DNA from 4 places in the Sediminibacillus sp. JSM 1682029 genome. Region 1 is predicted to be linked to each of the others. Evidence: riboswitches for the same ligand, from Rfam matches in the RefSeq annotation. Region 1 holds a riboswitch; each other region holds the start of a gene.
What was found. A riboswitch is a leader RNA that binds a small molecule or an ion and turns the genes downstream of it on or off. The one in region 1 is predicted to bind S-adenosylmethionine.
Positions count from the first base shown of each region.

Region 2: it holds a riboswitch for S-adenosylmethionine, as region 1 does, so the genes downstream of both, ABVF09_RS02650 (5-methyltetrahydropteroyltriglutamate--homocysteine S-methyltransferase) here and ABVF09_RS17480 (iron-containing alcohol dehydrogenase family protein) in region 1, are expected to answer to the same signal.
Region 3: it holds a riboswitch for S-adenosylmethionine, as region 1 does, so the genes downstream of both, ABVF09_RS08730 (sodium:solute symporter family transporter) here and ABVF09_RS17480 (iron-containing alcohol dehydrogenase family protein) in region 1, are expected to answer to the same signal.
Region 4: it holds a riboswitch for S-adenosylmethionine, as region 1 does, so the genes downstream of both, metK (methionine adenosyltransferase) here and ABVF09_RS17480 (iron-containing alcohol dehydrogenase family protein) in region 1, are expected to answer to the same signal.

Region 1 is NZ_JBEWYY010000013.1:56,768-64,616, reverse strand. It holds gene ABVF09_RS17500 (ABC transporter ATP-binding protein) at 242-1,144, shown strand; gene ABVF09_RS17495 (ABC transporter permease) at 1,137-2,078, shown strand; gene ABVF09_RS17490 (DUF4064 domain-containing protein) at 2,106-2,519, shown strand; gene ABVF09_RS17485 (carbon-nitrogen family hydrolase) at 2,647-3,441, opposite strand; gene ABVF09_RS17480 (iron-containing alcohol dehydrogenase family protein) at 3,461-4,555, opposite strand; SAM riboswitch class I at 4,648-4,749, opposite strand; gene ABVF09_RS17475 (pyridoxal phosphate-dependent aminotransferase) at 4,897-6,075, shown strand; gene ABVF09_RS17470 (MBL fold metallo-hydrolase) at 6,686-7,810, opposite strand.
Region 2 is NZ_JBEWYY010000001.1:527,814-535,662, reverse strand. It holds gene ABVF09_RS02655 (heavy metal translocating P-type ATPase) at 1-231, shown strand, start outside; gene ABVF09_RS02650 (5-methyltetrahydropteroyltriglutamate--homocysteine S-methyltransferase) at 248-1,378, opposite strand; SAM riboswitch class I at 1,667-1,770, opposite strand; gene ABVF09_RS02645 (alpha/beta hydrolase) at 1,925-2,875, shown strand; gene ABVF09_RS02640 (TetR/AcrR family transcriptional regulator) at 3,038-3,574, shown strand; gene ABVF09_RS02635 (beta-keto acid cleavage family enzyme) at 4,019-4,906, shown strand; gene ABVF09_RS02630 (L-carnitine dehydrogenase) at 4,910-5,884, shown strand; gene ABVF09_RS02625 (thioesterase family protein) at 5,886-6,356, shown strand; gene ABVF09_RS02620 (quaternary amine ABC transporter ATP-binding protein) at 6,395-7,594, shown strand; gene ABVF09_RS02615 (ABC transporter permease) at 7,591-7,849, shown strand, end outside.
Region 3 is NZ_JBEWYY010000004.1:117,143-124,991, forward strand. It holds gene ABVF09_RS08710 (3-ketoacyl-ACP reductase) at 1-84, shown strand, start outside; gene ABVF09_RS08715 (hypothetical protein) at 273-674, shown strand; gene ABVF09_RS08720 (NTTRR-F1 domain) at 723-2,903, opposite strand; gene ABVF09_RS08725 (LLM class flavin-dependent oxidoreductase) at 3,321-4,724, opposite strand; gene ABVF09_RS08730 (sodium:solute symporter family transporter) at 4,764-6,263, opposite strand; SAM riboswitch class I at 6,446-6,597, opposite strand; partial or broken gene pepF (oligoendopeptidase F) at 6,789-7,849, opposite strand, start outside.
Region 4 is NZ_JBEWYY010000007.1:13,387-21,235, reverse strand. It holds gene ABVF09_RS12620 (ABC transporter permease) at 1-343, opposite strand, end outside; gene ABVF09_RS12615 (ABC transporter ATP-binding protein) at 321-1,100, opposite strand; gene ABVF09_RS12610 (ABC transporter substrate-binding protein) at 1,113-2,105, opposite strand; gene pckA (phosphoenolpyruvate carboxykinase (ATP)) at 2,425-4,002, opposite strand; gene ABVF09_RS12600 (thiol-disulfide oxidoreductase DCC family protein) at 4,252-4,638, shown strand; SAM riboswitch class I at 4,721-4,826, shown strand; gene metK (methionine adenosyltransferase) at 5,040-6,239, shown strand; gene ABVF09_RS12590 (sigma-70 family RNA polymerase sigma factor) at 6,486-7,019, shown strand; gene ABVF09_RS12585 (LCP family glycopolymer transferase) at 7,003-7,849, shown strand, end outside.

The DNA of each region.
Region 1 (7,849 bases):
GAAACCTTTTAAGCTGCAGTTATGTTCTAAGGTTAGGAAAGATAAGGGTGTGCTAATGGCTATGACCCCCTTTTTACAATCTTAAACAAACGTTTGACCGACTATTCTCGGAATCTAGCTATTTTTTTGTCCAGTGGAAGGAAATAGTAATTTTATTGAAACCTCTGGAAAGGCGAATACGTACAAGAAGGAAGAACGGATTACAAATGGAGGTGTCCAGTAAGTGGCAGCAGAGCCAGCAATGAAATTAATCGACTTAAAGAAAGATATCGGTAAAAAGCAAATAATCAAAGGGTTGACGTTTGATATAAACCCAGGTGAAGTATTCGGTTTTCTTGGGCCGAATGGAGCCGGGAAAACGACGACAATCCGGATGATGGTCGGGCTGATGAAAATTAGCGAAGGGGATGTGGTGATCAAAGGAAGTAGTATCAAATCCAACTACAAGGATGCTATTCGACATGTGGGAGCAATCGTGGAAAATCCAGAAATGTATCCCTTCATGAGCGGTTGGAAAAACCTTCTCCACTACGCAAGAATGATGTCTGGCATCACCGAGGAGCGGATCAAGGAGGTTGTTTCCCTAGTAGGATTGGAGAAGGCGATCCATGAAAAGGCCGGTAGGTACTCCCTTGGGATGCGTCAACGGTTGGGGATCGCCCAAGCCTTGTTGCATCGACCGTCGGTTTTGATTCTTGATGAACCAACCAACGGACTCGACCCGCATGGCATTAGAGAAATACGTCAATACATCCGGAGTTTGGCGGAAAAAGAAAACGTGGCTGTCATTGTCTCCAGTCACCTGCTTTCCGAGATAGAAATGATGTGCGACCGTATTGGTATTATTAAGAATGGGGAACTTGTCGCAATTGAAACAGTCAAAGGACTGACAAAAACAGACGAAGATCTGATACATATTGAAGCTGTGCCGCTTGACCGGGCAAACGAGCTTCTGCGCCAGACGTTACAGCTCGAACCAACCGTGGAAGAGGAGAATATAAAACTGACAGTAAAACGGGAGGAAATTCCGAGTATTGTAAAATGTCTGGTAGAAGGGCAAGTGGATGTATTCGGTGTACAAGTGCAACGCTCGACACTTGAAGATAAATTTTTAGATGTGATTGGGGAGAATGCGATTGAGTAATTTTTTCAAGCTCGTCTATAACGAGCAAGTGAAACTTTATGCCAGAAAGTCTACCTGGATCATGTTCGGAATCCTTGCGGCTATCATACTGGGTGTGGCCATTCTCGGTAAAACGGTAGGAAATGTGGACGAAGCGCAGTATGGCGATGACTGGCGTCAGCAATTGGAACAGGAAAACGCCGAAATTGCCGAGGGAAGCAGTGAGGAAGAGGTCGCCAATCATTGGGGTATACAGGAAAACAACTACTATTTGGATAATGACATTAAACCTTTAGAGTATGACGCGTGGCAGTTTGTGGTGGAAAATGTGATGTTGTCCGCTCTGTTGAGTCTCTTTACCATCATCGTAGCTGCAGGGATCATTGCCCATGAGTTTCGATGGGGAACCGTCAAGCTATTGTTGATCCGGCCGGTTGCCCGGACTAAAATCTTGTTTGCTAAATATGCATCCGTTTTGTTGTTTGCCTTTACATCGCTTGTGTTTTTGCTTGTGTTTTCCTGGATAACAGGGGCGATATTTTTCGGGGTCAATGGCGCGAATCCTTTGCTGGTGATCCAAAACCAAAATGAATATACGCAAATCGCTGCTTGGGCAGAGATGGGCCGTTCCTATGGATTGCAATTGATCAACCTGGTGATGATGGCCACTTTTGCATTCATGATTTCTTCGATTTTCCGAAACAGCGGTTTGGCAATCGGCTTTGCGATTTTCCTGATGATGGCCGGGAATTCCATCATAGGCTTTTTCATGCAATACGATTGGGCCAAATATATTTTATTCGCAAACACAAACTTGGAACAGTATTTTAGAGGAACACCACTGATCGAAGGCATGACATTGTCGTTTTCAATTGGTGTCCTGATTGTTTACTATGTTATTTTCATGGTCCTGTCCTGGTTGTTTTTCACAAAACGGGACGTAGCGGGACATTAAAGAATTCAAAAAGAGGAGGAAATGGAGATGAAACGAACAGCAGAAATTGCACTTGGGGTTATCGGAGCTATCCTGTATGCTCTTTTCACATTCTTCGGAATAGTATTGATGACTTTGAAAGGTAACGATGAATTTATTCAGGAAATGGAAAATGCGTTTGCGGAGCAGGGAATGGATAATATGGGGAGCATCTCTGAGATGATTTCCGGCGGAAGCTGGTACTTGATCATCGTTTCGCTGGTGGCAATTATTCTGGGAATTGTAGCCCTCGTATTTTTGAAGGGGAATAAAAAGCCTAAAGCCGCAGGAATCATATTGATTATCACCGCTGTCTTATCTTTCGTTTTGTTTATGGGAATGAGTCTGATTCCGGCGGTGTTGTACTTGATCGCTGGTATTATGGCCTTGGTAAGGAAGCCCAAAACCCCGATAACAGCCTGAACGGTCGTTGTAGGACAAAGACAAGCGACTGGGAAAAAAGCATCGTAACCAATAAAAACCGAACGATTTATAAAATTCGTTCGGTTTAGCTTTTGTCCCGCTCTGTTTGTTTCTGCTTGGGATTCGCTTATTTCAGTTTGTATAAGTCAGTCCTACGGTCACTGTATATCGGAATCGTAGCCCTGATTTTCTCTACTTCGTTCAAATCAACGGTTCCCGTCAATATCGTTTCCTCCTGTCCTGCCTCGCCAAGAATTTCACCCCATGGACCGATAATCATCGAATTACCGCCAAACTCGTTATTCGGATCAGATCCTGCGCGATTGCAGGCAACCACAAAGCATTGATTTTCGATAGCCCGGCTGATAAGGAGAGCACGCCAATGATCAATACGCTGCTTCGGCCATTCAGCGACGACATAGAGAACCTTTGTGTCATCCAGCATGTGCGTTCGGATCCATTCAGGGAAACGGATATCATAACAAATAACTGCTGCGCTCTTCTGGTTTTCTAATATAAACGTTCCGTCACTGTTACCTTCTATTAAATATTTTTCTTCATCCATCAAACGGAACAGATGAGCTTTGCTATATTGCTTGATAACATTTCCGGTGCGGGCAACAACTATCAAGGTATTGCTTGTTGCTTCCCCGACCCTGTTGGCTACCGAGCCTGCTATCATATTAATGTCCAGTTCCTTTGCCAATCTGCTCAGAAATGCAATCGTCACATTGGCGCCTTCATCCGCTATTTCATCGAGCCGTGTCAGGTCATACCCGGTTGTCCAAAGCTCGGGGAGCAGGATGGTATCCGGCGCGCTTTTTTCCACCGCTTCCCTAATCAGTTTTTCCGCATGCCGGAAATTGGTTTGCGGATCACCGAAAGCGATATCCATTTGGATTAGTGCATAGGTCTGCTTCATGATTGGGTCCCCTTTCTTATTATGAATACGGAGTCGCATTCACCAGCCACTCTTCCAGCTGTTGAATGCCGGCTGTCACCTGTTGCGCGTCCGTTATATGCATGAAATGAATCGACTCTCCCGGGGCTGTAGCAGCAGCGGCAATCGTTTCTACTGCATTCTTCCGTTCCGGATCGATCCCTAAATCGGACAAGCTGACTGGCAATCCCAGCTCCCGATAATGCGGAAGGAGTCTTTTGATTTCCTCCGGTCGTCCTTCTAACGCTAATTGAACCAGGATACCATAGGCAACTTTGTCACCGTGAAGAATCGAGTGGGTTTCCGGCAAATGGGTCAATCCATTGTGGATGGAATGAGCCCCGGAGATGCGGCCGTATTGGTCACCGAAGCCTCCCACCATTCCTCCAGCCATAATGATTGTTTCAACAGTCCGTTTAAATGAATCAGTGATTGTACCTGCCTCGAGTGCCTTCAGTGCTTCTCTACCTTCTCTAAGCAAAGTATCCCGACAAAGACGGGCAGCCTGCAACGCGATTTCCAATGGAACCTCCTTTGTCGGAAGATCACGTGTCAGTACATCTGCCTCATACCATTTGGCGATAGTATCCCCTATGCCCGCCCGCAAAAAGGATGACGGCGACTCGATCAGTATGTTCGGCTCGACAAGCACCAGCCAGGTGCTTCGGGGAAAAACGGTGTACTCCTCGAAGTTCCCCTCCAAGTCATAAAATACACTAAGCGGTGTCCAGGCTGCGCAGTTCGATGCCAAGGTCGGAATCAAGATCACCGGCAGTCCTGTTCGGCTTCCGGCCGCTTTTGCCAAATCCAAAATCTTACCCCCGCCTATTCCGATAATGAACTCGGAACTCTCTTCAAGCGCTGTCTTGCCAATTCGATCCGCTTCTTCATGTGTACAATCATTTTGATAGGATATGTAAGTCATCGGTACTCCGGGATCGACAAAGTGACGCTTCGCTGCTTCCCACGATTTTTCGCCATGCAGCAGCAGCCCGAGAGAAAATCGCTGTTCCGCGATTTTTTCAGGAAGTAATTCCAGTACCCCTTGATAGCAATGATAGATGGCAGGAGCGCCTTGAACTTGGATTGAACTCAATGTAAGCACCTCGTTTTCTAGTAAAATAACATCCATGCATTTCCGTAAAAAAACCCCTTCCACCAAAGGAAGAGGTTGCGTGTCGGCTCTTCCTCTTATCTTGCAGAATTGCTGCAGGATTTAGCACCGTGTGAGTCTGTTCACCGGTTGCCGGGCTTCGCAGGGCCATTCCCTCCACCTTCTCTTGATAAGAGTTTAAGATTCACTATAATTGCTTGCATTATCCCACCATGAATATTTTCTGTCAAGAAACTAACTGGATGGACGGCTTTACAAATTCCAAGTTAGTAGCTATGATTAGATACTATAATTTTATCGATCTATCGGGAGCGTGACACACTGTGAAAAATTTTGAGCAATCAGACTTACTGAACAGACTGCCCGACCAGTTCTTTGCCAATCTGGTGACAAAGGTGAAAGGCTTGGTTGACAAAGGGCACGATGTAATCAATTTGGGACAGGGGAACCCGGATTTGCCGACACCTGATGCCATTGTAAAGGAATTGCAGGCAGCAACGGAAAATCCGGCTTATCATAAATATTCGCCATTTCGTGGCTTTTCGTTTTTAAAGCAGGCAGCGGCAGAATTTTATAAACGAGAATACCAAGTGAACCTTGATCCAGAATCGGAGGTCGCTGTCTTATTCGGTGCAAAAACAGGACTGGTGGAATTAAGTCAATGCTTGCTTAATCCAGGGGATCTCGCATTGCTCCCTGATCCAGGCTACCCGGATTACATGTCCGGAATCGCTCTGGCGAATGCGGAAACACATTTAATGCCATTGGTGAAAAGCAATGCATTTCTTCCAGATTATCAATCGATAGATACGGAAATTTGGGAGAGAGCCAAACTGCTGTTTTTGAATTATCCTAATAACCCGACTTCTGCTGTCGCCGACAAGTCGTTCTTTGATGAAACGATTGCAATGGCAAATAGACATAACGTGTGTGTCGTCCACGATTTTGCTTACGGGGCACTTGGCTTTGATGGCGAGAAACCGCAAAGCTTTCTTCAATCCGAGGGTTCCAAGGAAGTTGGTGTGGAGATTTATACGCTTTCCAAAACTTATAATATGGCAGGTTGGAGAGTGGCTTTTGCAGTCGGAAACCCTTCGGTAATCGAAAGTATCAACCTGTTGCAGGATCACATGTATGTCAGTTTGTTCGGTGGAATCCAGCATGCTGCTGCCAAAGCGTTGACTGGCGATCAGACTGCAGTTGCCGAACTGGTGCAAACCTATCAAAATAGAAGAGATCGATTTATGGGACGATTAAATCAAATCGGCTGGAAGGTAGAAAAGCCGAAAGGGACCTTCTTTGCATGGCTGCCGGTTCCGGTTGGCTTTACTTCTGAATCATTTGCCGATTTATTATTGGAAAAAGCCCATGTTGCTGTGGCACCGGGAAACGGGTTCGGAAAAAGCGGCGAAGGCTATATACGTGTCGGTCTACTGGACAGGGAAGAACGTTTAGAGGAAGCCGCCGACCGGATAGCTGCTTTGAATCTGTTTGATAAGTAGAGAAATAAAAAGGAGGCCGGGACAATCACTCCGGCAAGGTACTTCACTTTCCGCGGGCACGGCTTCAGCTAACTTGGCAAAGAATACTGCTTTGCCAAGTGGATCTTCAGCTCGCGCTCATCCCGCAGGAGTCTATGTACCTTGCCTCCGTTGAATGAAGTTGGTTTCTCCTCTGACGAGAATTCCGTCTTTCTTTTACGCTGTTGATTCGCAACCTACAATTCTCAAGAATATCGAACCTGCCCCCTCTAATTTTTCGTCTTCATCACTGTTTGGAAACCTATCAGTCAATAGAAGAATACGTTTCTCTATTCTATTCCTCTTGTCTTGATCACAAGGAAATCAGACAGCGAAAATGTAGCGAAAGTAAGATACGGAGACTCCAACGGGAACAGCACGAGCTGAAAATCCCGCAAGAAAGCGGTTGGTGCTTTCTGAGGAAGTGGAAGCCGTGCCCGTGGAAGGCGTAGTATCTTGCCGTAGCGATACGAAACACGCATCAAACAACAGGAAAAAAGAAGTTTATCGAAGTCACAAGCAAAAACCGAACGGACATTTCCAATTCGCCCGGTTTTTGCTTTGGTGCCATACTATTGTCCCAGCTTTTTCGTCAGCTGACGGCACACCGATTAGGGCCGGCTTCCATCTCCTGCTGCTGCTTTGGTTCAGGATGGACGAGTCCTAAATTGGCCTGACGTATTTCCTGATAGCTGTTTGGTTGTGGCGGCAGGTTTTCTGTAACCAATTCGATAAACCGCTTTTGTGGAGAAATATTCAATCGCTGATTGTTTGTGTATAACGCTTGTAATGTACTTTGAACTTTGCCGTCCTCAGTCAATTCATTAGTACTGCTAAAATGCGTCGGCAATACAACCATTCTTTGAGATAAAGAAGGAAAGCGATCATATAACGTAGCATGCAAGTATTTCGCCCACTCGTCTGCCTTTCCAGCTAAATCCGGGCGGCCTATCGATTGGACAAACAGGGTATCCCCCGTCAGTAAATATTCCTGGTCCACGATAAAGCTTGTACTTCCATAAGTGTGACCCGGAGAAGCTAAGACGGTAACGGCTCGCTGATTGTCTCCCAGGGCGATTGTCATGCCGTCTTGAAGGGGGGTATAGGAAAACGAAGCACCTTCGTCATCTGCTTGCGGGAACCAATAGGAAGCCCCCGTCTCTGCGGCCAACTTCCTTCCTCCTGACAGATGATCTGCATGGAGATGGGTGTCGGCCACATGCTTGATCGAGCATTCATGCTTGTCGGCAAAGGTTTGGTAAACCTCGGTGAATCGACTCGGATCAATTACCATCGCCTCGTTTCCGACCACTACCATGTACGATAGACAGCCTTTTCCCAGCCGGAGGAACTGGTAAATGCTTCCGCCGCTCGGAAGTGTTCCGGCCTTTACTGGTTCCAAGTGCTCTCCCCAGCCGGTTATGCCGCCGATCAAGTATGTAACGTTATCCATGCCTTCTCTTTGCAGAAGGGCTGTAGCTGTCTGGGCAGATATCCCTTTATAGCAAACGACATAGACCGGCCTGTCCAGAGGGAGTTGCTGTTTGGCTTCTGCGGGAGCTGCTTTTATTTCTGCCAGCGGTATGTTGATGTTTTCCACGTTCCTGCCTTCGATTTTCCAATCTTGATAATCTTCCCGTCTCCGGATATCCAAAATAAACAAATCTTCGTGTTGTAACACACGACTGGCGAGCTCTTTTACAGTCAATGGATCCATATTCCGATTCCTCCTCCTTTTTTTCAACTAGTATAACAA
Region 2 (7,849 bases), on a different contig from region 1:
ACATCAGATATCGTCTTGATGAAAAATGATTTAAGCAAGATCGCCGACGCCGTGTCGCTTTCCGGTCGAATGAACAGAATCGTTAAACAAAATGTTTTCTTTTCTGTCACAGTCATTCTGTTATTGATCATGACCAATTTCATACAGGTTCTCGACTTGCCTCTAGGAGTAATCGGCCATGAAGGCAGTACGATCCTGGTTATTTTAAATGGGTTACGGCTTTTGCGCTAGCAGGCAGTCTCTGTTGTCAGCTATTCCATACTTCATCGGCAATGTTTACGACGTGTCGCAATTTCGCCCATTGTTCTTCTTCCGTCAGCAGGTTTCCTTCTTCTGTGGAAGCAAACCCACATTGCGGACTCAAGCATAACTGATTTTTGTCTACATGCTCTGCTGCTTGTCGAATCCGTTTTTTGATGAACGTTTTGTCTTCCAAGTTACCGTGTTTGGATGTGACCAGTCCCAAGACAATTTGCAAATCTGAACGATTGACAAAACGAAGCGGCTCGAATCCTCCGGAACGGTCGTCATCGTATTCAAGAAACAGACCGTCTACATCCAGACCGCCGAAAATGATTTCCGACACAGCGTCATAACCACCGGAGGCGGCCCAGGTGGACTGATAGTTTCCACGACAAATGTGCATGGTGATTGTCAGATCATCTGGTTTGTCGGCAATCGATTCGTTGATACATCGGGCACAAAAGCGGCTGAGTTCGTCTGGATTCTGGCCGTTTTCCCGTATACGCGCGCGTCCGTCTTCCGAGAAAAACAACGACCAGGAAGTATCATCGAGTTGTAAATAACGGCAGCCGGCATCATAAAAAGTTTTGATCGCTTTTTTGTAAGCATGGGTTAAGTCAGTGAAAAACACTTCCTGGTCTTCATAAGGGGGGTACTCCAGTTTTCCGCGGAAATACAGCATATTCGGACTTGGTATCGTCATCTTGGCGGTATGATCCCCGGCGATGCTATGTAAAAATTTATAATCTTGGACCATAGGGTGCCCGCTGAAACCGACTTTTCCTGTGATTTTAATTCCGCGTGCTTTTGTTTTTGTGCCATGGAATTGAATCCCGCTTTCCGGCACGTAACCTTCCACCCCATCGAGTTGTTCCAGAAAGTCGAAGTGCCACCAGGAACGGCGGAATTCTCCGTCTGTCACAGCTTGAAGGCCTGCTTCCTTTTGTTTTTCCACTACCCGGATAATCTCTTCGTCTTCCACGTATCGAAGTTCTTCTGTCGTAATTTCTCCATTTTGATGTTGCAAACGTGCCTGTTTAAGCCTTTCCGGACGCAGCAGACTGCCGACATGATCTCCTTTAAAAGGCGGGTTCTGAAGCACGTTTACAGCTTGATCAAATTGCTTTTTTTCCATAAAAATCTTCCTTTCAAATAGTGATTGAAAATAATTTTCTCAGCATTGTTGCTTTTTCGTAAAGAGGGATTTGCTCGATCTCTTTCTTTGAACAATCGCCAGCCTGCCGCTCCTGCACCATAATTATGAGCCTGAGGACGATTTCGGTTCGATGATATTCCTTGAAACACTAAGCCCCCCATTCGTAAAACAGAACGAAAGAAAAGGGGAAATCTTCTTTATCTGTTTAGAAGCGATCTCAAAACAAAAAAGAGCCTTCTAAGAAGAAGGCTCTTTTCATTCACATTCTCCTTATCTGCTAGACACGGATGTCTACTGGATTTAGCACCATGCCGTTCAGGCTGGTTGCTGAGGCGTCTTCGGGCCAGTCCCTTAACCTCTCTTGATAAGCAATGATTAAATTTTGAGATTGATTGTCATTAACCATACACCAAATCGTTCTGGAAAACAATAGTTTTTCCATTTTTCTTGGAAAGAAGAAAATGACTGCGCTTCCAAATTATTTTCGCTATAATGATAGAAGAAACAGACAAAAGAGGGGATGGAATGAAAAAGAAGATAGCTTGGATTGCTGGCAGTGTAGTTTTTTTACTCGCTGTGCTGCTCATTGGAGCCAGTAATTACTTTTATAACCAAGGCATAAAGCGTGGGGAACAAGTAGAACTTTATAGTGAAGAACCTGTGGAGCTGCCAAACAGCGAAACGGATCAGGAATTACTTGCCGAAGCACAGGACTGGTTTTCCGTCCAGAGCCTGGCAGAAATCGAAATGACATCCCATGATGGATTGAAACTGCGCGCTTATTATTTGCAACATCCTCAAGCTTCGGGTAAAGCGGTTATCCTCGCACATGGCTACCGGGGTTATGGTCAGCAAATGGGTGATCTGGCCAAATTTTATTATGATCATGGATTTTCGCTTCTTATGCCGGATGCCCGGGGACATGGGGAAAGTCAAGGAGATTATATCGGTTATGGCTGGCACGATCGCCTGGACATTAAGGGGTGGATTCAACGACTGATCGATGACTATAAAATGAAAAGCATTTTTTTACATGGAAATTCGATGGGAGCGGCATCAGTTTTGATGACCAGTGGAGAAGATTTGCCTTCTCAAGTGAAGGGGATCATCGCGGATAGTGGATACACGGATGCAAGCGAAGAATTATCCCATCAACTTCGGCACCTGTACCATCTTCCTGCTTTTCCCTTGATATCTCTCACCAGCGGGATGACTAAACTTCGGGCTGGTTACTGGTTCGGGGAGGCCTCGGCGATCGAGCAGGTCAAAGACAATACCCGGCCGTTATTTATTATACATGGAGACCAAGATGAACTCGTGCCAACCGAAATGGCGCATCGCCTGTACGAAGCGGCCGATAGTGAAAAACAGTTATGGATTGTACCGGGGGCGGGGCATACGGATGCTTACGCGGCTGCCACCGCTGAATTTCAAAAACGATTGGAAGCATTTATCGAATCGGCTCTTGGCATTTGAAAATGAAAGAATTTTCCTCTTTAGCGAAAGGCATCGTAGATAGGGGTGTTAGCGTTTTTGGCAAGGAGGAAATTTGAGTTGCTTCATAAAATTTATTTGAAACCGAACCGTCCAGGTAGTATAGTAAATGGCATAAAATCTGATAAGCAAGAGGAGAGTTTCATGGGCAGACATTCTAGAAAAGTAGAAATACTTACTGCTGCATCCAAAATCGTCAGCGAGCGAGGGATATTTAACCTGACTCTGGAAGCTGTAGCGGAGGAAGCAGGTATCAGTAAGGGAGGATTATTGTACCATTTTCCTTCCAAGGAAGCCCTGGTAGAAGGGATGGTTGAACATTTGACCAATAACTATCGGGAGAAAATAGCTAACAATGCAGAAATGGACCCGGAAGAAAAAGGGCAGTGGGTGCGTGCCTATGTAAACGTCACGTTTAATCAAGTATATCAAAATAAAGATATGAACGCCGGATTGCTGGCAGCAAAAGCAGTCAATGAAAAACTGCTTGATCCCATCCGGGAGCTGTATGCTGAATGGCAGCAAGAGATAGAAGAGGATGGACTTGATCCTGTAAAGGCAACCATCATCCGTCTTGCTTCAGATGGTATTTGGCTGGCGGAGTTGTTTGATATTTATCATATCGAGCCGGAGAAAAAAGCAGAGGTTTACAAGACACTATTGGAGTGGGCGAACGAATGAGGTCGCCCGCTTTTTTTATTCTTTTGTTGATTTGTGTTTCCTTCCGCTCCAGATATCCGCGAATTTTTATAGTCGCGCTTTTCATAAGAGAAGCCCCCATTAAAAGTTCCTTTCCTAACACGGCCTATCCTGTATTTATTCGTTCTTGGATTAAGTTTTTCATCGTCCGCCAGGTTCTTTACATCTAACGCTTCCTGAAGTCTTTCTCTCCTTCTGCGTATTTCGACCAATCAAAACAAATTTCAAAAATTTCTTCCCTCTCCTTCATCCCAATCCTGACAAGGGATTGAGCAGAAATTTTTCTATGAAAAAATTATATGAAACCCCTTACGTATGGATGATCGGTTTGAAAGATAACCGTCTGGATGGTATAGTTTAAATCGTGTTTTAAACCGTCCGGACAGTATAGTAAAAATCGAAAACTACGTTTGGGAGGAATCCTTCATGAATAAAGTTCTATTGACTGCAGCCGTTACCGGCGCAGGTGATACGACGAAAAAAAGCAAGCATGTACCTGTTACACCGAAAGAAATTGCAGAAGCAGCCATTGCTTCCGCGAAAGCCGGAGCCACAGTGGCGCATGTCCATGCTCGTGATCCGGAAAACGGAGGAATCAGTCATGATGTCGAGCATTATCGAGAAATTGTAGATCGTATCCGCGAGTCGGAAACAGATGTGATCATCAACATTACTTCGGGTGGGGGCGGAGACTTCATCCCTAGCCTTGACACACCGGCAGCCGGAGGGAACGGAACCGATATGCAAACCCCGGCAGAGAGACACGAACCCGTAGGAGAACTGCTCCCGGAAATGTGCACGTTGGACTGCGGCAGTACAAATTTTGGCAACATGGTTTACCTTAGTCCGACAGACTGGCTCCGCCAACAGGCAAAACTGGTTCAGGACAGTGGAGTGAAGCCGGAACTGGAATGCTTTGACACCGGTCACCTTCGTTTTGCTAAACAGCTGATAAGTGAAGGGCTGATTGACGGTGATCCAATGTTTCAATTTTGCCTGGGTATTCCTTGGGGAGCAGAAGCCGATATCGAAACCATGGCGTACATGAAAAATCGATTGCCGGAAAATGCTCATTGGTCCGCATTTGGCATTGGCAGAATGCAACTTCCGATCGCTGCTCAAGCAGCGATGCTAGGCGGCAATATCCGCGTAGGATTGGAAGACAATCTGTATTTAAGCAAAGGAGTTTTTGCCCGTAACGACCAGCTTGTCGAAAAGGCAATCACTATGCTGCATGGGAACGGAATGGAAGTAATGACACCACAAGAAGCCCGTGAGCAGTACGGATTGAGAAACCCGAACGGAGGGAGATAAATCATGAATAAGACAACAATAGCACCTAAAAAGTTCGCAGTCATTGGTACCGGAGTGATCGGTAACGGTTGGGTTGCCCGCTTCTTGGCTAACGGTCACGAGGTTGTAGCGTTTGATCCAGCCGAAGGCGCGGAAGAGAAAACACGCCGCGCAGTGGAATTGGCATGGCCGTCACTGGAGGAAATCGGTTTGGCTGAAGGGGCAACCATTGACCGCTTGCGCTTTGTGCCTACCATCGAAGAAGCAGTTGCAGAAGCAGACTTGATTCAAGAAAACGTTCCTGAACGGGAAGAACTGAAAAAAAGTGTTTTGGCAAGCATTGATCGGCATGCCAAAACAGATGCGATTATCGGTTCGAGTACTTCCGGCATTATGCCATCGACCTTGCAGGAAGGTTTGCAGCATCCTGAACGCCTCGTTGTCGCTCATCCATTCAACCCGGTATATATTTTACCGTTAGTGGAATTGGTCGGCGGAAAAGCCACCAGTCAGGCAACAATCGATGCAGCGAAAGAAGTTTATGCTGCTATCCAAATGAAGCCATTGGTCATACGGAAAGAAATCGAGGGTCATTTAGCCGACCGCTTGATGGAAGCATTGTGGCGCGAAGCACTTCACATGGTGAATGACGGAGTGGCCACAACGGAGGAAGTGGATGCCGCCATCATATATGGAGCAGGTCTGCGCTGGGCACAAATGGGGCCGTTTATGACGTTCCATCTGGCCGGTGGAGAACAAGGAATGCGCCATATGCTTGAGCAATTCGGACCGGCATTGAAGCAGCCGTGGACAAAACTGATTGCACCAGAACTGACCGATGCGTTGAAAGAAAGGGTTATCGAAGGCTGTGAATCACATGCCGGTGATGTTTCTATTGCTGAATTGGAAAGCAGGCGGAACGAATTCCTCGTAAAAGTACTGGATTTAGTAGAGGATTACTGGCCGGAAACAAAAAGTATTGCTAAAAGAGGTGAGTAAAGTGGGAGACAAGCCGTTTCATTATCAAAACCGTGTGCATGATGAGTGGGTGGATTATAACGGCCATATGAACGATGCAGCTTACGCGAAAGCATTCAGTCAGGCCGTCGATGCATTTATCGTTGATATCGGGCTGGATGAGGAAACACGTTCCAGTTGGGGATATACCATTTTCACCTTAGAAACACATATTTGCTACTTGAAGGAAGCACATCGCGGTCAGGAACTGACACTTGACGTTCAGTTGCTGGATGATGATGCAAAGCGCCTGCATGTATTTTTCACCATGAAAAATGCTGAAGGTGATTTGCTTGCAACGAGCGAACAAATGCTGATGGGAATCAATAGTGAACAGGGGAGGGCTGCTCCGTTCCCGGACCCAGTCGCTGCTGCCATCGATCGTCTGCGCGAGGCTAAGCAACAATTATCAATACCGAAACAAGCGGGCAGGCGCATTGGCATAAAACGCTGATCTGCCCCGCCCGGTGGTTTCAGGAGAGGAGAATGCTTGTGAATAAGATTGAAGTAAATAATCTGACCAAGATTTTTGGCTCCCATCCCCAACAGGGACTGAAACGTTTGAAAGATGGAGAGCAAAAAAATGAAATATTAGAAAAGACGGGTATGACTGTCGGTGTGAATCAAGCGACTTTCGCTGTAAAACCAGGTGAATTTTTCGTGATTATGGGGTTATCCGGAAGCGGGAAATCGACGCTGATCCGCTTGATCAATCGTTTGATTGAACCGACAGACGGAGAAGTTCTGATAGACGGGGAAGATATCACGAAAATGGATACCACGAGCTTAATCGAAACCCGTCGTAAAAAACTCGGTATGGTCTTCCAGAAATTTGGCTTGCTGCCACATCGGACAGTCTTAAATAACGTGGCTTATGGGCTGGAAATTCAAGGAGTCGATAAGCAGGAACGATACGAGAAAGCCGAGAAAGCGATCGGAGATGTAGGATTGAAAGGTTATGAATCAAGTTATCCAGATCAGTTGAGCGGCGGAATGCAGCAGCGCGTGGGACTTGCCAGAGCGTTGGCCAACGACACGGATATTCTTTTAATGGATGAGGCATTCAGTGCGCTCGATCCGATTATCCGAAAAGAAATGCAGGATGAGATTCTCCATCTGCAAAACAAGCTCGGAAAAACGGTCTTGTTTATTACGCATGATTTGGATGAAGCGTTAAAACTTGGAGACAGGATTGCCATCATGAAAGACGGCCGGATCGTTCAAGTCGGAACCTCTGAAGAAATTCTTGAAAACCCCGCGAATGAATATGTCTCCAACTTTGTGAAGGATGTAGACCGGTCCAAGGTCCTGGAAGCGTCCCATGTCATGAAAAAGCCGGAAGTGCTGATGACTTATAAAGACGGTCCCCGTGTTGCCGTCCATAAAATGGAAGAAGCCGGAGCGTCGAGTATTTTTGTCGTAGACAAAGAGAAGAATTTCAAAGGGCTGCTGACCATCGATGACGCCATCCGAGCTTATAAAGAAAAAATCGATTTGGAAGAGGTATTGATTACGGAAATAGCTTCAGCTGCTCCGCACACACCGCTCCATGACTTGATCGGAATTGCCGTCGAGGCCAAATATCCGATCACGGTGATGGAAGACGGAAGGCTGTTGGGGATCATTTCCCGAGTATCGATTCTGTCGGGTCTGGTGCTCGGAAAAGAGAAAGATGAGGTGACTTCATCATGAACTACTTCCATTTCCCGTTAGAAGACTGGACGAATTCATTTGTGAATAATTGGCTGTTGCCGGTCATGGGTGGATTTTTCAATGCTATAAGCGATGTGCTGGGAGCTTTTATCGAAGCGGTCACCAACCTTTTGATTGCCATTCCACCTGAGGTGATCGTCCTCATTCTGATCGTGCTGTCCTGGCGGATTGCCGGCAAAGGATTGGCTCTTTTCACCTTGATCGGATGCATTTATCTAGGATCAGTGGAATTGT
Region 3 (7,849 bases), on a different contig from region 1:
GCAGAATATATGGTTGCGCAGCTGAAGTTGCATCCGAGAATATTCATCAAATCTGCATCGCTGTGGGCGACAAATCCATTTTGATCAGAATGTTAGTTTAGAGGAAGAGAGTCAACTAACCATATTGAAAGATAGTATCAGAAATGTGGTTATGGGACCTGAAGGACGTTGCGTATATTTTATGGTGGATAGGTATTTTGGTCAGCAACAGCTTGATTGTCTTTTATACAGTGTAGTCATTCCCGGAAGAAATCCTCAAAGGAGGGATGAGTTTGGATTATATCATCGCCATATTATTTGGGTTGATTGCATATGGACTGCTATTCAGAGCTTCTAAGCGGGAAAAGAGATTGTTGGGCGGTCTGGGGACAATATTAGGGATCGTTTTCCTCATCGGCAGTCAAATCGTGAAGTGGCAGTCCGGTTTTTTTGAAGGATATAACCAGGAAAGCAGTGAAGCAGTCGGAAGCTGGGTTATCCCTGGATTTATTGTTTTAGGCACCTACTTGTTATTGTTGATTAATTATCGCTGGATCGGATTTGCCTGGGGACAGACCTCTGCAGTGAAGTGGACGCTCATCGTGGCAGACATTGTGTTTAGCCTGTTTTATATTATCGGCGGGTATTGCCTACTGTTTGTATTGGGAGTGCTTTATTTTCCTTTTGCACCATAAAAAATTATATGCAAGCCGCACACATGGGTTCGGCTTGCATATACCTTCTTATCGTTGGTCGCTAATTGTAGCATTACTGTTGCTATCAGACAGCTCGGTTAAAGGATCATATGGCGGTCCGGTTTGAGTACCTGTTAACAGGGCAATATCCACGGCATTTTCAGGGTTTCCCCAAGAGTTTCCGGAGAAAGTAAATACACATCTGTCGACAACAAATCCCCTTGTATTATAGACAATATTGTTGATGATGTATCCCGTCGTTCCTGGATTTAGATAAGCAGGCTGGCGCATGGTATGAAAAATGTTATCTTTTACGAGAAGATTGGTCATATTGTTGGCGTTCGTGATAAAACCGCGATTGGTTATCCAACCTGTAGAAGGTCCTGCTTGAGGAGGACCATAAATGGTATTGTTACTGATTTGATGATTGGTTCCTCCAATTTGAATGAATGGCACTGCATAAGGGGCATTGCTTGTAAAGGTAAATCCGTCAATCGTTATTCCATTCCCGGTTACGATGAAAGGTATAACAGCAGCTTGCAACACGAGCGATGTGTTGGGATAAGCTTGGATGGTGACACCGTTTTTATTAACAGGAATACTTGCAGTAATCGGATACGTGCCCCCTAAAACATGGACCGTTCCTGTCGGTGAAACAGCAGCTATCCCTTGTTGTATCGTTCCATAAGGACTGGCATGTGAGCCGTTTCCACCTACCGCACCAGCTTGAACGTACACTTCAAAAGGACTTGGTGCTATTGTACCAGTAGGTCCTTGCGCTCCCGTAATGCCAGTAGGCCCTTGAGGCCCAGTAGGTCCAGTAGCGCCGGTCGGCCCTGTCGATCCAGTGGCCCCAGTAGCACCTCCAGGCGCGCCCGTAGGCCCAGCAGCCCCGGTAGGTCCAGCAGCGCCAGTGGGTCCAGCAGCCCCCGTTGGCCCGGCAACCCCGGTAGGTCCAGTAGCGCCCGTAGGTCCGGTAACACCCGTAGACCCAGCAGCGCCGGTAGGTCCGATAGCCCCCGTAGGTCCAGCAGCGCCCGTGGGACCAGTAATCCCCGTAGGCCCAGCAGCGCCGGTAGATCCGGTCACCCCCGTCGGTCCAGCAGCACCATTGGGTCCAGTAGCCCCCGTCGGTCCAGCAGCACCATTGGGTCCAGTAGCCCCGGTGGGTCCAGCAACTCCAGTAGGTCCGGCAGCGCCCGTGGGACCAGTAATCCCCGTAGGCCCAACAGCGCCGGTAGATCCGGTAACCCCCGTTGGCCCGGTAGCCCCCGTCGGTCCAGCAGCACCATTGGGTCCAGTAGCCCCGATGGGTCCAGCAACTCCGGTAGGTCCGGTCACCCCCTTGGGCCCGGTAGCCCCCGTCGGTCCAGCAGCACCATTGGGTCCAGTAGCCCCGATGGGCCCAGCAACTCCGGTAGGTCCGGTCACCCCCGTAGGCCCGGTAGCCCCCATCGGTCCAGCAGCGCCCGTGGGACCAGTAATCCCCGTAGGCCCAACAGCGCCGGTAGATCCGGTAACCCCCGTTGGCCCGGTAGCCCCCGTCGGTCCAGCAGCGCCCGTGGGACCAGTAATCCCCGTAGGCCCAACAGCGCCGGTAGATCCGGTCACCCCCGTTGGCCCGGTAGCCCCCGTCGGTCCAGCAGCGCCCGTGGGACCAGTAATCCCCGTAGGCCCAGTAGCTCCGGTGGGTCCAGCAACTCCGGTCGGCCCGGCAGCACCAGTGGGTCCTGTAATGCCCTGCGATCCGGTGGCGTCAGCTGCGAGCAATGCCACATCATCAATGTAAACGTAAGGGGTTATAAGCGAACTGGCCGGTTTACTGATAATGACTTGTACTTGCGAAGTAGTTGGCGGAGATTTATCAGTGGTTTGATAAATCTCTATCCAAGTATCATCAGTAGCAGAAGGGATGCTGTCATAAGTGATGTCCACTTTCAACCCTTCCATCAACACGTTTTCCTGGTCATCCAAAAATAACACTTGGAATCGGATAACCGGGCTTGCTTGTAAGTCACCTTTTGATAGGGAAGCTATTAGTTCATAGCTTTGATTGGGTTCTACTGACAGTGTTTGAGAAAGTGTGGAAAAAGTTGAACTATATGCCATCCTGGCTGCATAGTATCCAGAATGTTTATGGGTAGAAGTGATGCTTACATTTTGAGCCTGCCAATATGATAAATCACCTGATTCAAAGCTTCCATTTACTATTAAGTTATCGATAGAAATAATAACCACCTCCTTTCTTTTGCTTAATTCAATCGTATGCCAAAAAAGGACAGCCTGTTGAGGACGGATGCCTTATAAAAATAACCAAGATGAATTTGATGGAAAAATGGAGAAAAAGTAGCGGAAAAAAAGCGTTTTGGGCAAAACAAAACCGAGCGAATTCGAAACGCTAATCGTGAATTCGTTCGGTTTTTAAATCTTTATTAAAATCCTTTAATATAGTAAAATCTTCAAATCAACTCCCTTTTAAGAGAAGTTCTTCCTATTGCTACGGTAATTACAGGCGCTTTCCTTTAACCAGTTAGTTGAACCCTCCAGTGGATATCGAAACAACTTGTCGGATTGGAAGGAATATTTGCCATTTATCAATAGGACAAAAAGTTTTTTTAGTTATCGGTTCGGTTTTTACATAGGGAATTAGGTTATGTCCTGGCCCTTCTTAACCAGAGAAAGATTCCTGTACTTGCTGCCAGGATGGTCTATAGGAAGGATTGGTCCTTCGGTGAAAAGCTTTTCTCTGAGTGTTCCATCCCTGTACGACTTTTTATAAATCCCGCGTTTTTGCAGGACAGGTACCACTAATTCCACAAAAGCTTCCAAATCTCCAGGTGTTACGAGGTGATTCAAGTTAAAACCATCCACACCGGATTCTTCAAATTGGAATTGGATGGCGTCTGCTACTTCTTCCGGATTTCCGACAATGATAGTAGAACGGTCCAATGTTTCAAAGCGGTCAAGTACTTCCCCTACAGTAAGCTTTTTCGGAGCATCTTTTGTCAGGGTTGCTGCTTTGTAATGCCCACCCTCTGTCTTTTTGGTGTATTCAAACGGCAATGAGCGGTCGATTTCCTCGTATTCTGAGATGTCATAACCGCTGGCACCATATTGTGCTTTGGCAGCATCCGGACTCCAATGACTGGCATATTCTTCGTATTTCCGTTCCGCTTCCTCGGTTGTTTCTCCGACGATGACATTAAGAAAGGATAAAAATTTTATTTTTGAAGTATCCCTTCCGTGTTTTTCTGCCTGTTCTTTAATGTCTTCGCTGTAGTATCGGATCCTTTCCGGGGTCGGACCGCCGACAAAAATACACTCGGCATGCTTTGCGGCGAAGGCACGTCCGCGTACCGATGTGCCTGCCTGGTAAAGGACAGGAGTTCTTTGCGGAGATGGTTCACTAAGGTGCGGGCCTTCAACATTGAAGTAATTACCTTGATGTTTGATTTCGTGGACTTTTTCCGGGTTGATCAAAGTACCTTCTTGCCTGTCTTCAATGAAAGCATCATTTTCCCAGCTTCCTTCCCAAAGTTGATAGGATACATCCAGGTATTCATCGGCGATATCATATCGTTCATCGTGTTTAATCATTTCTTCGAGACCAAAGTTTCTTGCTGCGTTTGGCAGATAGGAAGTCACAATATTCCAGGCAACTCTGCCATTGGTCAAATGGTCCAGAGTGGAAAACCGTCTGGCATTTCCAAAGGGTGGTTCATAGGTGGTGCTGACAGTAATGGCGAATGCCAGGTGCTCGGTCGCTTGGGCCATTGCCGAAACAAGCAGGGCTGGATCATTCACCGGTACTTGTAAACCATCTCGTATCGATGGCGCTTTACTATTACGGTAAACATCGTAGATACCGAGTACATCAGCAAAAAACACCGCATCGAATTTACCTTTCTCCAACAAGCGGGCAAGGTCTACCCAATATTGCAGATCCTTATAGCCGCGATGCCGCTTGCTGTGCGGATGCTTCCAGAGACCATGCGAATTATGCATGGCACTGTTCATTTCGAAGGCATGTAAAATGATTTGTTTGGTCAATGGGAATTCCTCCTGTAACGAATTATTCTGCAGTTCTATTTAAGCACTATGTTTGCCGGCGATGCCCACCTTAGTACCGAATGCTGCCGCCAGATAGCTCGTCGCCAGCATGCTTACAAATCCGAGTGCTGAACTCACGAACAAGGCGATGTATAAATTCGGCAGCAGGTGGAACTGCGTAAAGGACAAATAAGAAAGGGAACCGGTCAAAACGGAGACTATTGCGCCTGTTCGATTTCCTTTATTCCAAAAGTAGCCTAGCAGTACTGGGCCGAATACGCCGCTGATGATGGCCGAGAAACTAAATTGAATGAGCATGGCCAAGGACTCTGGCCGATTTATTGACAAGTAAAGCGAAGCCGCTCCGACAATTATCAACGAGGACTTGGCAATGACAACTGCACGCTGGTCATAGTTGGCAGGAGAAAGGCTGGATTGTTTTTTTTGCACAAGCGGCAGGTAAATGTCATTGCCGATACTGGAGGTTATCGATAGATAAAGGCTGTCTGTGCTCGAAAGTACGGCTGAAATAACGCCGACGATCATAAACGCAACGAGGACTGGTGGAAAAGCCTCGATTAAATAAGCGGGCAATGCTTGATCTGCTTCTGTCAGGCCGGGAACGAGAATCTTTGCTGCAAAACCGCCGAACACGGGCAGGTAAGAGATGAAAAACAAATGAACGCCGCTTGAAATCACAAAAGGCCGCAATTCCTCTTCTGTTTCGATTGCCAAAATTTTATTTAGCAGCTGCGGCATCAATACAAAACTGATCATCAGAAATTGGATGGCCAAAACGGTAGTGACACTGTCGTACGGCCCGTCCGGTGAAAAAGTAGATACAAGCGAAGGGTCGATGGCCGCCAATTGATCAAACATCCGGTTGAACACCTGAAAGCCTCCGCCGATTGTCCAGAACAATGAAACAATGATCAAGACAGAGGTGACAGACATCAATACCCCTTGAAAAGCATCGGTGATAATTTGCGCAAAGGCACCGCCCATCCCTATATAAACGATCGTGATTGCCACACCGGAAACCACTCCCCATTCATAAGGGATGCCGATAATGGTTTCAAAAATCGTTGCCAGGCCAACATTCTGACCGACAATGTAATAGATATTGAACAACAGCAAGATGGACACCAGGATTTGCAATGTTTTGCTGTTATACCTTTTTCCGAGCCATTCCGGCAGCGTGGAAACCCCGCCTTTTTGTTTTTGGTATTTCCAAAATGTCTTAGCGAAAAGAAGCAAACCGAGCCATGCAGTTCCGAAGCTTCCCAAGGTGTACCACAATACCGAGATACCATATTGATAGGCAAGGCCAGGCAGGCCCAAGTACAAATTGGCACTGGCAAAGGTGGCGGCAAAGCTCGCCCCCACAAGCCATGGGCTTACTTTTCCACGGGCTGTGGCAAAGCCCGTCATCGTCTTGCTGTGTCGAGATCCCCGTTTGCCGATATAAGAAACGACAAAAAAGTATCCGACTAAAAGTGCCACAATCAAACCAATTGTCCATGTTGGCAATGTGCTCATTTAGCTGCCTCCTTGTTTTTAGGATAAATAATCGAGCAGACAAGACTGCCAATCACGGCAAACCCTATTGCAGACAATCCATACATTAGAAACATGCTGCTTCCTCCTTTTTGTTTTCATCCATCAAAAAAACCCCTTTCTAAGAGAAAGAGGTTTATCATCTAAACATGCATCAGCCCTTTCTCTTATCTCGCAGTATCGCTACTGCAGGAATTAGCACCGTGCTTTAAGCGGTGAGAACCGCGGCGCAGTTATACGCCCCATTTCACAATGGTATTACAGTCGGTTGCCGGGCTTCATCGGGCCATTTCCCTCCACCTGCTCTTGATAAGAGACAACTTCATTTATTTTGTTTTCACTTTAATTAGGAATTATAGTAACAATGGTTTTGCAAACTGTCAACAGATATTTCAGAATATTTTTTCTTCATACTCTGGACTTGTTCCACTCCCTGGGGTCAGTCCTCCACACAATTAACACTGCGTCACGCTAACACGACAGTGTAGTGGGGGACTGACCCCTTCTTCATTCGTAGCTTTTTTCGAGTTCGTCGATCAGGCTGGCAACATAGGAGACGGCCTGGCGGATGGCATCGGGCTTTTCCATGTCGACACCTGCTTGTTTAATTAGATCGAGTGGTTTCTTGGTACCTCCTGCTTTTAAAACGTCAAGCCAACGGTCGATGGCATGCTGTCCTTCCTCGAAAATGGTTTGTGAAACAGCCGTAGAAACCGTCAATCCTGCCGAATACGTGTAAGAATAAAGACCCATATAGTAATGTGGCTGGCGCATCCAGGTCAAGGTCGCTCCTTCATCAATCTCAACGCTGTCATCCCAAAACTCTGATAATACAGCGGCTTTTTGACCGGATAAAACGTCGGCTGTCAATGGCTCGCCGGATTCTGCAAGCTGATAGACCCTGCGCTGAAAAGCTCCTTCCAGCAGATGGGTGACGAAGTTATGATAATAGGTGCCAAGCAGCTGTAAAATGACCCATCTTCTCATCCGGGTATCATCAGTATTCGATAACAAATGGTTGCCAAGCAGCATTTCGTTCATCGTCGAAGGTGCTTCGATGAAATAGGTAGATGGTCTGGAATTGGTCAGGCGTTGATTTTTGCCAGCCAGATAAAAGTGACCTGCGTGTCCGAGTTCGTGGGCGAGCGTAAAGGCTCCACGCATTTGATTGGTCCAGGTTGTCAATATATAGGGATGAACGCCATATGGACTGGAGCAAAATGCACCGGTCGATTTTCCGATGTTGTCGGCATAGTCGATCCAACGTTCAGATAATGCTGTTTCCATAATGCGGCTATATTCGGGTCCCATCACCTTTAGAGCTTCCAATACGGTTTCGGCCGCCTCTTCATAACTGGTTTCCGGATTGAAATCAGGGTCGAGCGGGGCTTTTAAGTCATGGAAGGCCATTTTCTCCAAACCGAGTACTTGCTGCTTCAACTTGGCAAATCGGCGCATATGCGGAGCCAATTCCTCTAGAAGAATATCCAACTGGTTATGGTACATTTCCTGTGTCACTTGCTGTGGGGCCAGCAGCATATCGGTGACGGAATCATAGTTGCGCAGCC
Region 4 (7,849 bases), on a different contig from region 1:
GATCTAAAATTCTGGATAGTTTTTCGGACCACCATAAGATGGCAGCAAGAATGATCCCGAGCAAGGTACCGGCCGCGAAACCGATAATCGTCTCAATAAGCGTAACGCGAAGGTGAAACCAGAGAGACCCATCCAGCAGATTTTCTGTGAACAGCAAACCGACTTGGGATGGGGAACTGAAGATCAACGGATCAATCCATTCCTGTCTGCTCGCCAATTCCCAGCAGGCAAAGAATACAACAAAAATAATGCACTGCCAAAAAATAACGCTTTTACGATAAGACTTGCGGCGTTTTTGGTGTAGTTCAAAAAGTTGATCGTCAGACTTGCTGTTTGTTTTCAAGGGAATTCAACTCCTCCCATATACGATCGAACAATAATTGATATTTTAGATGCTTCCTTGCTTGAAAAGGAGGCAAATCTCTTAGTTCGATCGGTACTTCAAAAACCTCTGCTATTTCCCCGGGATTTGCTTTCATCAAGTATATTTGATCACTCATCGCGATGGCTTCGCCAATGTCGTGGGTAACAAGTACCGAGGTCTTATGGTATTCCTTCAATAGACGTGAAACCAAGTCCTCCAGCTTCAATTTTGTTTGATAGTCGAGTGCAGAAAACGGCTCATCCAGCAATAACAGTTTCGGATCAGTAATAAGCGTGCGAATCAGTGCAGCACGCTGCCGCATGCCTCCGGAAAGTTCGGAGGGGTAGGCATGAATAACAGTCCCCAGACCGATCTCCTTCAAAAAATCCATTGCCTGTTTTTGTATGGCTCCCGTTAATTTTTGCTGGACTTTCGGGCCGATGAGGACATTATCAAGAATCGTTTTCCAAGGGAACAAATAATCTTGTTGAAGCATGTAGCCAATCTCCGCTTCTGCATCTGTTACGTTTTTATCACCGAGTGTCACTTCCCCCCGGGTAGGCTGGATCAGGCCTGAAATGATGGAAAGCAATGTTGTCTTTCCACAGCCACTTGGACCTAAAATGGAGATGAACGAGCCTTCTTCCACTGTCAAGGTGATATTATCCAATGCTTTTGTATAGCTTTTTTCCGTAAAATACTGATGGGAAATGTGATTGAGAGCCAGGAAAGCCATTGTCTTCTCCTCCTATTCTGTCATCACATCTTCGGCAATGGTAGTGTTTACAAGTTCTTCATACGGGATATCTTCGGGGAGTTCCCCTGCTTCCTCCATAATTCCTTTGAGATTGGTCCATTCCTCTTCATCCAAAATGGGATCTTCTGCAAAGGATCCTTGGCTTTTATAGCGTTGGATGGAGGAGCTGAGCAGCTCTAAATCTACATCTTCAAAATAAGGTGCTACAATTTCAGCTATTTTTTCAGGTGACTGTTCCTGGATATAGGTTTGCGCTTTGTAAATGGCTCTGGTGAATTTTTGCGCCGTTTCTTCATTGTCATTGAGAAAACTTTGTTTTGCCATAAACACCGTATATGGCACATGGCCCGATTCTTCACCGAACGAAGCAACAATATAACCGTTTCCTTCCGCTTCGAACTTACTTGCTTGCGGCTCGAATAACTGGACGTATTCTCCGGTCCCGGAGGTGAATGCTCCAGGAATATTTGCAAAGTCGATGTTCTGAATCAGGTTCAAATCTTCGTGCGGGTCGATTCCGTGCTGTTTCAACACATATTCACCGACCATTTGCGGCATACCGCCTTTTCGTTGTCCGAGAAAGTCACTTCCGATTAAATTTTCCCAAGTGAAATTTTCATCTGGTTTCTTTGCTACCAGGAAAGTGCCATCAGTCTGGGTCAATTGGGCAAAGTTGATAACCGGATCGTTGGCCCCGCGCGAAGCTACGTAAATCGATGTTTCGGATCCGACCAATGCTACGTCTGCATCATCGGATAACAACGCCGTCATGGTTTTGTCTCCTCCCCAAGTCGTCTGCAGCTCGACTTTCAGTCCCTCATCTGCAAAATAGCCTTGTTCCAATGCGACATATTGAGGAGCATAAAAAATACTGCGGGTGACCTCGGCGATTTTCACCGACGTTTTTCCTCCATTCGAGCTGCACGCTGTTAATGCAAGCGCACATACAAGTATAAATAAGCCAAACAGTTGTTTTCTTTTCATATCGGTCAACCTTTCGTTGAAATATGTTCGGTTGGGTTATTGTATGCGCAAGCCCAAAGTGTGTGAAATGCCCAGGCGAATAGAATCAAAAATAAGCAGGCATAATGCCCACTGGTAGAGGAAGTTAAGAACAGTCGGCCGATTTTCCTGCAGGTTAATTAAAAATATTTGCTATTTTATTTAGCTAAGCATCTCATTTGTGAAGGATTGTGGGATAGTTCAAAAAAGGAGAAATGAAAATCCTGCAGAAAATCAGAAGATTCTCTGCAGGATTTGGGCGAGTACAATGGAGTGGCGGTTCTGAAGGCACTGTGTCCATCTACCTGGAGTACACAGGGCCGGCATTTTTGATTTCTTCACTTACCTTTGCAAAAGACCGGAAATTATCATGGAACTTAGCCGCAAGCTGTGCTGCTTTTTCCTGATAAGAGGAATAGGAATCCCATGCTTCCCATGGTTTCAGCAATTGACTGGGAACACCGGGAATGGATTCCGGTATATGGAGACCGAAGAAGTCATCCGGTACTGTGTTTATTCCATCAAGTTTATGTTCGAGGACGGCGTCGACCATCGATCTTGTATAAACGAGCGGGATTCTTTCTCCGATGCCGAACGGTCCTTTTATCCAACCGGTGTTGATCAGATATACATCTGCATCATATTCGTCTATTTTGTCACCGAGCATGTCTGCGTATACCGCTGGAGCAAGCGGTAGAAAAGGTGCACCGAAGCAAGCGGAAAAAGTTGCTTCCGGCGCGGTGACCCCCCGCTCTGTACCAGCCAGCTTGCTGGTGTATCCGCTCAGAAAATGATACATGGCCTGTTCCTTTGTCAATCTGCTGATCGGCGGAAGGACACCGAACGCGTCGGCAGTCAGGAATATAATCGATTTGGGATGCGATCCCTGGCTCGGAAAAATACTATTGTCAATGTGGGTAAGTGGATAAGCCGCCCGTGTGTTTTCCGTCCTTTCCGTATTTGAATAATCGGGCCTTCCATTATGACAGAAAACGTTCTCCAGAACTGCACCATGTTTGATGGCATGGTATATTTGAGGTTCTTTCTCCTCGCTCAGTCCGACACACTTGGCATAACATCCCCCTTCGATGTTGAAAATGCCATTGGCTGACCACCCGTGCTCGTCATCTCCGATAAGGCGGCGGTCAGGGTTTGCTGACAAGGTTGTTTTGCCAGTACCAGACAAGCCGAAAAACAAGGCAGTATCTCCCGTCTCTCCAGTATTGGCAGAACAGTGCATAGGGAGCACTCCCTGTTGCGGCAACAAGTAATTCATAACCGAGAAAACAGCTTTTTTAATTTCCCCGGCATATTCGGTTCCACCTATCAGGATGACTCTTTCTTCAAAAGAAATAATAATGAAAGCTTCTGAATTGGTGTTATCCCGTTTCGGATCCGCTTTGAACGTGGGGGCGGAGATGACAGTGAACGCATCATGATGATCGGCATTGCTTTTTTCTTCGCGGATAAAAAGCTGTCGGGAAAATAAATTGTGCCAGGCAAATTCGGTGATGACTTCAATCGGCAGCCGGTAGTCTGTATCAGCTCCTGCCCATCCGCTGAAACGGAACACTGTATCCTGGGAGTGAAGATATGCGATTACGCGTTCATACAAGGCGTTAAAGCTGTCTTTATCCATCGGCTTGTTGACAGAACCCCAATCGACTTGTTCAGAAGCTTCCCCTTCGTTTACAATGAACTTGTCTTTCGGAGAGCGCCCGGTATATTTTCCGGTAGTGACGCTGACTGCCCCATCGGCAGTTATGCTGCCTTCGCCGCGTTCCTCGATGATTTCGACCAGTTCTTCTGTTGAAAGATTGAGTCTGCAGTTCTGCAGGGAATCGGATAATTTAGAAGCGCTTTCATTTGTGTGGTTCACATGCTCACTCCTTTGTATGAATTGATGGCTTGATAACGAGTAGTATAACATAATGGTTAATATATAACATACTTAATGACAAATTGAAAGATGATCGTTTAGATTTCCGCTATCGTTTTATTTTCGTTAAAATAAAGGGTAAAGGATTAAAAAGACAAGAAAAGCGCATCAAGCGGCTGTGGGAAAAAGAAGTACGGGCTTAGACATTCTCTGAGATTTTTATTTATCTTTTAAAAAAGGCGGGATAATATGGAACATAAATCAATTGTACTTTATGATGGAGATTGTTATTTGTGCCGTCAAACAAAACAAGCAATTGAAATGCTGGACTGGTTTGGTGCTTTTCGCTGGTTATCGCTGCAGGAATATGAAAAAAGGCAAACCATTTCGGACAAACAACGGGAGGCGATGATGGGTGAAATCCATATCGTGAAGCCGGACGGGAAAATAAGCACAGGTTACCATGCAGTCCGGTTTATGCTTGCGCGCTGCCCTTTGACTGCCCCTCTCGGAGTCTTGATGTACTTGCCAAAGGCCGAAGTGGTAGGAGATCCAGTATACCGGTTGATAGCCAGAAACCGTTATCGCATTTTCAAAAACAAATGCACAAACGGCGTGTGCAAACTCCCGCAATAGGAGTGTTTAATTCCAACCAAAAAGGTGGTAATTTATTGACATCGCCGGCTTGTTTCGTTACGATAAAGTGCGAACGGATACTCTCTTATCCAGAGACGGCGGAGGGACAGGCCCGAAGAAACCCGGCAACCATCACGAAGATGAAAAGGTGCCAACCTGATGCAAGGTTTTACCTTGGACGATAAGATGAGAAAGGCCATTTTCCTTTCCTTCTCCCTATTAAGGAAAGGTTTTTTGTTTGGTAAAAGGTAATTTACCGTGCGCATATGATTTTATTCGTATAGAGGACAAAAAACAGTTGAAACGGAAATGGAAATTCACCTGCTGAATGAATTTGTAATAACATACCTAGGAAAGAGCGGTTCCGTATTATTTGATGAAATGAAGGAGGATTTAGCAGAATGACTGCAAATCGTCGATTATTCACCTCAGAATCGGTTACAGAAGGACACCCGGATAAAATATGTGATCAGATTTCTGATGCCATTTTAGATGAAATTTTAGCAAGTGATCCCGATGCTCGTGTGGCATGCGAGACAACCGTTACGACGGGACTTGTTTTAGTTTCGGGGGAAATCACTACCAGTACTTACGTGGATATTCCAAGCATTGTTCGCAAGACAGTGAAAAATATTGGGTACACAAGAGCAAAATATGGCTTTGATGCAGAGACCTGTGCTGTCCTTACTGCAATTGATGAACAGTCCCCAGATATTGCAGGGGGGGTTGACCAGGCATTGGAAGCACGCGAGGATACAAGCTACGATGAAGAAATCGAAGCAATCGGTGCTGGTGACCAGGGCCTCATGTTCGGATATGCAAACAATGAAACACCAGAGCTTATGCCGCTTCCCATTTCACTTGCCCATAAAATCAGTAAACGTTTGTCCGATGTGAGAAAAGAAAACATCCTGCCATACTTGCGTCCGGACGGAAAAACCCAGGTGACGGTCGAGTATGATGAAAATGACAAACCGGTAAGAGTGGATACCATTGTCGTTTCCACTCAGCATCATCCGGAAATCGAGCTCAAGCAAATTCAACAGGACATTAAAGAATTCGTCATTAAGCCGATTGTGCCAGAAGCGTTACTGGACGATAAGACAAAATACTTCATCAATCCTACCGGAAGATTTGTAATCGGTGGTCCACAAGGAGATGCCGGCTTGACCGGCAGAAAAATCATTGTAGATACTTACGGGGGCTATGCCCGTCACGGAGGCGGAGCATTCAGCGGAAAAGATGCCACAAAAGTGGACCGCTCGGCTGCATATGCTGCGCGCTATGTAGCGAAAAACATCGTAGCAGCGGAACTGGCCGAATCCTGTGAAGTGCAGCTTGCATACGCAATCGGTGTTGCAGAACCGGTATCTATATCGATCAACACTTTCGGCACGGGAAAAGTGACGGAAGATGAATTGGTGAAATCTGTAAGGGGATTGTTCGACCTTCGCCCTGCCGGTATCATCAAGATGCTTGATCTTAAACGTCCTATTTACCAAAACACAGCTGCCTATGGACACTTCGGCAGAACTGACGTCATGTTCCCCTGGGAACAGACCGATAAGGTCGACAGCTTGAAGAAAATTTTAAATCAATAAGAGCGGCCGGGGGAAAACCGTGACCCCCTGAAAACCGAACGATGATTCGAAGGACGACCTTCGAACTCGTTCGGTTTTTCTTCTTTTGTGGTATTTTACCGGTCCCTGTAATAAAGCGCCCTGAAACATACCTTCCTCCGTATAACATTTGAGTGTTTCAAAAAAGTTACTGGAATCTGAAACAAATAAATTTCGGCTTTCGTCTATAGATGGAGCTACTTGAGAAAGGTGGAAAAGAGGGGAGTCATGGAAAAAGACGAAAAAGAAGCTATCTTGGAAGAAATGATGATAAAACATGGAAGTGATTTAGTCAGATTGGCATTCAACTACGTGAAAGACAGGGAAACCGCAAAAGACATGGTTCAGAATTCTTTCATTAAATGTTATGAAAACTTAGATGGCTTTCGGTGCGATTCTTCGATGAAAACATGGTTATACCGAATCACGGTCAACCAGTGCAAAGATTATTTAAGAAGCTGGCATTACCGAAAAGTCCAAACGAAAAGCGCTTTTGTAAATGCGATCAAATCTATTTCCTCCTTGACAGAAAAGGAGGTCATAAAAAAATCGGAATCTGAAGAAATGAAAAATATTATGTTTTCTTTACCCGCAAGCTACAGGGAAGTTATTTATTTATATTATTACAAAGACTTGGCCATCACGGAAATAGCGGAAGTCACTGGTTTGAATTTGAACACCGTTAAAACGAGACTGAGAAGAGGGAAACAGAGACTGAAAAATTTACTTGAGGAGGCTGAGGTGTATGGGGAAATTCACTAAGCGAATATCAAGGTATGAAGACAATCAGGATTTGACGTTCACTAAAAAAGACAGGTTGGAAACGTTTAAAAGAATCCAGCGGAGCCCTGCCCCCTATCATCAAAGGAGCACTACCTTGCGCCGTATTGGTAAACGGTATGTCGGCCCCATATTGGGCACTTTGATGGTAGTGCTCATAATGATCGGTTTCCTTTTACCTGAATTTTATCAAACCAATGAAACAAAGGTACCGAGTTCGAATCAGGCCTCTGAGCAGAAAAACACATCATTTTCCGCGTTACTGATCGGAAAGGAAGCGGTTGAGGACAATAGTGGTAGAACTTCGATTCATATTTTGCTGACCTATAATAGCATCGATAAAAGTGTAAAGTTAGTGCCCATCCCAAGTGATGCTTATGTGGATATAAGTGATCCTGCAGGAGAAATGACCCAGAAAGACAAATTAATGCATGCTTATGCTTATCATTCCTCCCCAGAAGCTGTTTTGGCAACAGTCTCTACACTTTTCGATATGCCCATTGATTACTATTCCATTTTTTCCGAAGAAGAAATATACGGGATGTTGGGAATAAAGGAAGACGACCGCAAGAATGGTCCAGTCCAGCTATATAAAATGAGAGATTTACTGGAAGAGCGATTATCCGGTTCACAAATAAACAAGATATTAGAAGTGAGTGAAACGGATATACCCGACAACATTCTTAACCATTTCCAAGTGGATGGGAGTAATGCTGCATCCGTCGAGGTCATGGATATGGAAAAGGGTACGGAGGAAACATTCATTAATGGAATTTACTATGTAAAAATCAATCAAGACCTGTTGGAATCTA